2 regions of the Corynebacterium coyleae genome follow, and region 2 is predicted to be linked to the other one. Evidence: predicted binding sites of a transcription regulator. Region 2 holds the regulator's gene; the other holds the start of a gene.
The links. The regulator LexA, encoded in region 2, represses DNA repair genes until DNA is damaged. The targets are predictions, from matches to a motif close to CGAACANNTGTTCG.
Positions count from the first base shown of each region.

Region 1: CCOY_RS03930 (HNH endonuclease signature motif containing protein) is a predicted target of LexA. The motif match lies at 2,068-2,081, and genes of this name have one in related genera.

Region 1 covers NZ_CP047198.1:800,830-804,723, reverse strand. The annotation lists gene CCOY_RS03950 (hypothetical protein) at 1-186, opposite strand, end outside; gene CCOY_RS03945 (RelA/SpoT-related domain-containing protein) at 197-688, opposite strand; gene CCOY_RS03940 (hypothetical protein) at 770-1,093, opposite strand; gene CCOY_RS03935 (DNA-formamidopyrimidine glycosylase family protein) at 1,127-1,936, opposite strand; gene CCOY_RS03930 (HNH endonuclease signature motif containing protein) at 2,145-3,656, shown strand; gene CCOY_RS03925 (ATP-dependent helicase) at 3,667-3,894, opposite strand, start outside.
Region 2 covers NZ_CP047198.1:1,513,656-1,517,549, forward strand. The annotation lists gene hrpA (ATP-dependent RNA helicase HrpA) at 1-630, shown strand, start outside; gene nrdR (transcriptional regulator NrdR) at 627-1,088, opposite strand; gene lexA (transcriptional repressor LexA) at 1,746-2,393, shown strand; gene CCOY_RS07375 (DeoR/GlpR family DNA-binding transcription regulator) at 2,498-3,298, shown strand; gene CCOY_RS07380 (1-phosphofructokinase family hexose kinase) at 3,354-3,894, shown strand, end outside.

The sequences.
Region 1 (3,894 bases), 710 kb from region 2:
GTATCGGGAGTGCGTAACCTTCAAGTCTTCTAAGGACGGCGCCCCGATCACAACAATCTCGACATCTGGATTGTCGTTGGCCTGTTCTTCCTCAAGCCGCTGCAGGATCGCATCACGTACATCCGCATACTCTTTCATCCGAAGCGCGCCGGTCTTGCGGTTGAACACCATAAGGAAGTGCTTCATCGTCTCCCCCTCACTCTTCTACCTCGTACGAACTGAGACGTTGCGATAGGGCTCGCAAAGATTCAATGAGGCTCAGAATACTCGAGGCATGCTGACTCGTAGCAGTCTCCGAGTACGACAATGCTCGAAAAGCTTCCGCCCGCAATTCATGCAGCCTCGAGTTCAATGGCAGACCCATCGGGATATTCGCTAACTGCTTCATCGAGTTCGAACTACTCCGACGCGTCGCTGCTCGTTGCCGTTCCATATGGTGAATATCACGCGCAATCGCAACTAGCGCATCAAAAACCCTGGCTAGCTCTTTATTCCCTGGCCGCGCATCGCTTTCGTATCGGATCTTTCGCCCAGTTTTGTCCGCTAACTTTTCAAAGGTGTTCGCCCACTCCGACTGGAGCAAGGTTCGCATTTGGAGTTCGACATTACCCGCAGCCGACTGAACCACCAGATGAATAGCCCGGTAACCCCCGGGCTGCGCACGGGCGATATAGTCACGCTCAATCACACGATGCCCCTCTGCCCGCAGCACCTGCTGCAGCTCCCATGAGAGATGGCGCAAATCGTCGTGCAACACGTTGGCCGTAATTCAAGCCCCGGCGAAATCCCACATCCGGCCGAGTTGAACCTTCTTCGTTTTGTCCTCATTCGACCGTCTGATTTTGTCACCAATAGTCGCCTGCGATTTCACTCGATAAGCACTGACAATGTCCGGACTTTGGTTTTCCTGGCCAAAAAGTTCCTGCGCAAAACCTGCACAGGCAGCAGCAGTCCGTCGAGCTAACTCGTCGTGCCAGATAATCATCTCCGCGGCTTCCGCAGGAACACTGGCACTACCAGCGAAATATTCTCCGAGCCGGTCGATTTCTCGCTTCCCCCACGGACGTTTTTCTCTCAAAAATTCAAAGTCCATATCTCGCCCCCCCTTTTCCAGAAATGGAATATATCAGGGCTCCGGCTGACACCGCGGACACCACCAAATAACCCGCTCGAGGTCGCCGTCGCCGCCGAGAAATCCCTTCTCAATGAGCGTGCCGCAGCGCCTACACGGCTTGTTGTTGCGGCCGAACACGTAACTCGTCTCCCCCGCCCGCTTGATCCCAGTGGTCACGCGGACGGGGGCGTCTTTATTCGCCCACATCAGCCGTCGCGCAAGACGCACATGCTTTTCGACGTCCACCTCCCCCACCCGTTCCCTCGGGTGCGTACCCGCGAGGAAGTTGATCTCCGCGCGGTACTCGTTCCCAATGCCTGCAAGGTTGCGCTGATCCAGCAGCGCACGTCCAATCTCTAGGTTCGGGGTGGCCTCGATGCGCCTGACTGCCTCAGCCAGGTCGAAATCCGGATCGAGTAAATCCGGGCCGAGATACCCCATCTCCTGCTCGTATTGGCGTGCTGGGAACACCCGGACGAGGCCTAGCCAAAATCCGACGAGCTCGATGTCGGGCTGGGGGTCGTCGCTAAGCGAAAGCACCACGCGAGCCGCATGACCAGGCTTCTTCCAGCGTGTGCCGGCGCGGTGCATCGACCACGTGCCCTCCATTTTGAGATGCGTGTGCAGGATCTGCGCCTGGTGACCGTCTTTGGCGAACTGCATGAAGAGGTGCTTGCCGCGCGGCCACACTCGCTCGCAGATCATGCCCGTGAAATCGACGGTGGCATAGCGCGGGACGCGGATGCTCGTGGATGTTACTTCGCGGTTTTGCATCCACTGCAGGCGCTTAGACAGCTGATAGACCGAATCACCTTCAGGCATAGTGGAGCCCATGTTCCGCTTTCTGGGAAACTTTTTCAATTCTGGGCCGAGCCCGGAGGAGTCGCTTGTGGGCCAGGCGAATCCGCGGCTCGGCCTTGCGGCGGCAGCGCACCTGGTCAGACAGTTACAGTAGAACGCGTGTTCGAACGTTCGGTTTTGACGTCGGGCGCGTTGATACATTGACCCTCAACTACGTAAAGGAGGGGACATGAACGACGTATCACGCCTCGTTGACCAGGTCGTCGACAGTCTGACGCAGCTGCGTCTGCTTTTCGACGACCCCACGTCCCTCCCCTTCCCCACCATCGCCCGCGACATCGCACGCCTCGAACAAGCTATGGATAAGAAGGCCTACGTCGACGCCTCCTTTGCACACGCCTGTGTGCTCGCCGATGCCGGCAAACTCGTCGGCGCGAACTACCCGGACGCCTACCTCATGGAAAAGTTGGGCATCTCCAAGGGCGAGGCCTACAACCGGCTCGCCCGAGCCAAAGCCATGTTCGCGCCATCCCCGCCACCCGAGCCCGACCTGGACGATTTCCTCGGGGACCTGTTTGGCGCCGGCGATGAACCGACCGACGAGGAGCGCGCCGCCGCCGAAGAAGCCGCCCGCAAGGCCGCCGACGAGGAAGCCGAGCGTCGCCGCAAAGACCAGGAGGACGCCCGCCGTCGCGCCGGCGAGGTCCCCGCCGCCAAGCAGGACATCATCCGGCGAGAACTCGACAAACTGCTCAAGGCCGCCGAGGGCGAACGCATGAGCATCTACGCCCGCGCCATGGAGGAAGCGAAGACACGCAGCGAAAAGGACCTGCGGCTGTTTGTGAAGCGCCTCGTGGACAAGGCGAACAAGCCACACGCAAAGAAGAACCCCAACGCTGGCTTTGAAAAGCGCGAGGCTACCCTGGGCAAGGAAAACTCCGACGGCACCTACGACGTGCGCCTTCACATGACCGCAGGCGACTACGCCCTCTACAAAGCACTCACCGACAAGGGGCTCGCACCAAACTCCAACATCCCGGCTGAACACCAGCAGGACCGCGACCCCCGCACCCGCGGCCAGCGCCGATACGACCAGTTCATGGACATCATGCGCCAATACGAACACGGCGAGCAGGCCGCCAACGGCGCCGCCTCCGTGGTGGTCTCGGTGACGCTGGACGATCTTGCCGACGCCGACGCCACCACCCTGTTCCAAACCAACGTCGGCGTGGAGCTCAACGCCTTCGACCTCGTGCGCCTCGGCATGGACGGCACCTCCGACTTCTTACTCACCGTCGACGGCCTCACCGGAGTGCCGCTGCACCTGGGCAGGTCGAAACGGCTCGCGTCTGTTGCGCAACGCATCGCCATGTTCGCCATCCAAGGCGTGTGCTCATGGGCCGGCTGCACCACCGCCATGAGCGAGTGCGAAGCCCACCACATCATCTCCTGGCTGCGGTACGGCGGCACCGACATCACCAACCTCACCGGCCTGTGCCCCACCCATCACCGGTGCAACAATGACCACCGGGACGGCTCCTTTAACAAGGGCTACATGGATTACGACCCCACAACCGGCACCGCCGTGCTGGTCAAGGCCGACGGCACCCGTCACGTAAACACCACAGACCCCGCCATGCACTCGGCGGTCAACCGAATCCGGGCGAAACGGACCCGGATGGCGGGGCAACCGCCGGGGACCACCCACCGGCCGGTACCGCGCGTGCCGCTACGGCCCTAAAGCCTGGACCCTAGTCGTCAAAGGTGAGCCCATCCGCTGGGCCACCCAAATCAGGCCTGCCGTCGGCCTCCCCTGCACCGTCTAGCTCTCCCAGCGCCTCCGTTATGCTGCGCCCGCGCCGCTTCGGGGGTGCCGAGGCACGCCCTCCGATCTTCGCCCCCTTGTGGGTCACCGTCGCCCCGAAGTCTTTCAGAGAAAAGGCAGGACCGCCGTTAAGCTTTTCCACGCTCAACGGCTG
Region 2 (3,894 bases):
AAGGGCCTACCGTTGCGCCATAAGGTCGCTGTTGACCGCTATCCCCATGGCGGAGCAAATGGCCTGGTCGAGGATGCTCGTGTATCGGTGATTCGTGATCTGATGATGTCGCACGGAGGCCCGGTGCGCACTCCGGAGGAGTTCGACGCCCTTCTCGCCGAGATTAAGCCACAGGTCTCGGGTGGTGTAAGGCGTGCTGTGGTCAACACTGCTCCAGCGCTTGCCGCGTACGCCGACATTTCGGTGGAGCTCGATCAGTGGGAGGGGCCTGCGATTGATGACATGCGTTCGCAGCTCGCCTTCTATCTCCCCCGTCACGCGATAACGGTTCATGGGGTGCAGCACTTACAGCATTTGCCGCGCTATATCGATGCGATGCGGATCCGGCTGGAGGATATGCGTCTGGACCCGGACCGAGATGCTGACCGCCAGGCAGTTGTCGATGGGGTGAAACGCTACCTTGCTGATCATATGAAGCGACTTCCCGCACAACGGTCGAAGACGCGGGCCTACAAGGATATTCTTTGGCTCATTGAGGAGTTGCGGGTCAGTTTGTTCGCGCAGCGACTTGGCACTCCCCGACCGGTCAGCCAGCGCCGGATTGAGAAGAAAATTGATGCGCTGCGCTAGCGATATTCTTCGCGGTCGCGCCGACGCATAAGCCTGATTTCCGACTCGAAATCGTCGGCACTTTCAAACGACTTATACACAGATGCGAAGCGCAGGTATGCAACCTCGTCAAGCGCACGAAGTGGCTCGAGTACTGCCAAACCAATCTCGTGAGCAGGAACCTGCGAGCTGCCCTGCGCACGCACGATTTCTTCGACTTCTTGTGCGAGGCGCTTCAGTGCATCGTCGGAAACGTCCCGACCTTGACATGCACGCCGCACACCAACGATGAGCTTGTCGCGGTCGAACGGCTCACTTACTCCATTACGTTTGACGACGGTGAGTACCGCGTTTTCAACAGTGGTGAATCGACCACCGCATTCTGTACATTCACGGCGACGGCGAATTGCAGAGCCTGCTTCGACAAGTCTGGAGTCAGCGACTCTGGTCTGTTCGTTATGACAGAAGGGGCAATACATAGGGCTCAGACTACCCCTCTAGCGGACCACCTCCGAGTCTGCGATGAAAACCGGCTGGGACGACCCCGGCACCTGGCTTGCATCACTAAACACTCCACCAAACGCAGAGCCGGCTAAAAGCGCTCCAGTCAGCAACGCTGCTAAGACGAAACCTTCCTTGCCCTCGCGGTGAGATTCGAATGCCTCAGATACATATTCCCGACGTCCATAACCTAGGTTCTCTGTACGCTCACCCTTTCGATCAATAACGTCAAGCGTTCGAACACCGCTATAAACACCGCTACGATCTCGTCCTGGATTAAGGTCCCACACCTCGACCGGCTGCGCTAACCGAGGCGTCCGAGATACACCGCAATCGCTCCCATACCCACTGTTCACTGCTGGATTAATCGTTACCGACATTTCACTCTCCTTCAATCTCGTGCACCACTGTACGAATGCACTCGACATGTTCGAATATGTAATCGTTTGTATGTTCGACTCCGCTTACACGTTCGATTTATAGCAAAGCGAGCAAACACTGTCTAGCCCAAAGTGGAAAATATCGAACAAACTTGCCCTCTCTGGTAGGTTCTATGCCTACAGACCTAGAAACAGAGACACGCGGAAAGAAGAAAAGCAGTGGCAAAGAAAAAATCTGACGCAGGCAATCTCGACATGAGCACACTTTCAGACAGGCAACGTCGAATCCTTCAGGTCATCCAAGATGCCGTTGTACTCCGCGGCTACCCGCCAAGCATCCGTGAGATCGGCGACGCTACCGGGCTGCAATCAACCTCATCCGTGGCATACCAGCTCAAGGAACTGGAGAAGAAGGGCTTCCTGCGCCGCGACCCCAATAAGCCGCGTGCCGTGGATCTGCGCCACCTGCAACAGACAACCAAACCGAAGCGCAAAACCCCCCAGCAGGACACACCCGAGGACGCGACTCCCGCGCGTTTCGTTCCAGTTTTGGGACAAATAGCAGCTGGTGCACCTATCCTGGCCGAAGAAAACGTCGACACCTATTACCCACTTCCTAGCGACCTACTCGGTGATGGCGACGTTTTTATGCTTCAGGTTGTTGGAGAGTCCATGCGCGATGCCGGCATCCTCAACGGCGACTGGGTTGTTGTACGTTCGCAGCCTGTTGCCGAGGAAGGCGAGTTCGTCGCTGCATTGCTTGACGGCGAGGCGACAGTCAAAGAGTTCCACCGCGATTCCACCGGTGTGTGGCTCCTTCCCCACAATGATGCGTTTGCCCCAATCAAGGGCGATAGCGCAGAGATCATGGGGCGTGTTATTTCCGTTTTCCGCACTCTTTAGCGGGAATTTGCCCTCCTTTAGGGGCAAACCAAACACAATCGCAGACATCCGGGCATGAATGTCTGAAATACTGAGTACTCCGACCAAAACGTTTGAGGAGTGCGATGTACGCCGAGGAGCGCAAACGCCAGATTGCGTCACTTACTGCTGTGGAAGGCAGGGTGAGCGTCGCTGAACTCGCGGAAAAGTTCGATGTCACTGCCGAAACGATCCGCCGCGACCTCACCGCACTTCACGCCGATGGGATTGTGCACCGCGTACATGGTGGTGCTGTTGCAAACCAAGCGTTTCTCACCTCTGAACTCCCGCTCGATGCCCGGTCTCGTGCGGCATCTGATGCGAAAACCGCGATCGCGAAAGCTGCACTGGATTTTCTCCCCCGCCACGACAACGCCGCGATTTTTCTGGATTCTGGCTCTACAACCAGTTACTTTGCACAGTTGCTTTGCGAGGGCACCCGCGCTCAAGACTGCTCTATCGTGACAAATTCGCTGCCAATCGCCCTGGATCTTTCCTCCGCAGGCCTTGATGGCGTACAGCTTCTTGGTGGGTCAGTTCGTGCAATTACGCAAGCGGTAGTTGGTGCGACTGCACTTCGAACGTTGGCATTGCTCCGCGCCGATGTCGCATTCATTGGTACCAATGCTCTGACGATTGACCACGGCCTATCTACCGCCGATTCTCAGGAAGCAGCCGTGAAATCGGCCATGGTCACAAATGCCCAGAAGGTCGTGGTCTTGTGTGATTCATCGAAGATCGGCAACGATTACCTTGTCAGTTTCGCACCCCTCGATGCCATCGACATCGTCATTACCGATAGTGGTGCACCTGAGACATTCCTCGAAGATCTCGAGCGCAATGATATTGAGGTCGTTCTTGCGCCGGTGACATCCAGCACACACTAATTCCGATTGTGTGGGATTCGTTGCAAAAACGGATACAATCGGACACACTGGTTGTGTGAGCAGCACAAAGAACACGGTGCGGGTAGTCACCCTCACCCCAAACCCCAGCATGGATGTGACGGTAAACGTCCCCGTGCTTAAACGCGGTGAGGTTGCGCGGATTTCCCAGACCCGAAAAGAGGCGGGTGGAAAAGGGGTCAATGTCGCGCACGCGTGTGCCAAAGCGGGCATTCGAACCATCGCGATTGCCCCCTGTGCCCCCTCCGATCCGTTTGCGGACGTCATCCGTGAACTGCCGGTGCAGTTTCACCCCGTTGCTATCGCGGCATCGGTGCGAACCAATACTGCGATCGTTGAAGATGACGCAACAACGACAAAGATCAACGAACCAGGAGCGAGGCTTTGCGACGACGAAAAGGCGGCCGTTGAATCAGCTATAGATTCAGTCGTCGCAGACGCTGAAGCCGTCGTTCTTGCAGGATCGCTTCCCCCTGGTGTCCCAACTGACTGGTACGCAGATCTTGTGGAGCGCATCCGTCGGGTTAATGCTGGCGCGCTGGTCGCAGTGGATACTTCCGATGCACCGCTGCAGGCAA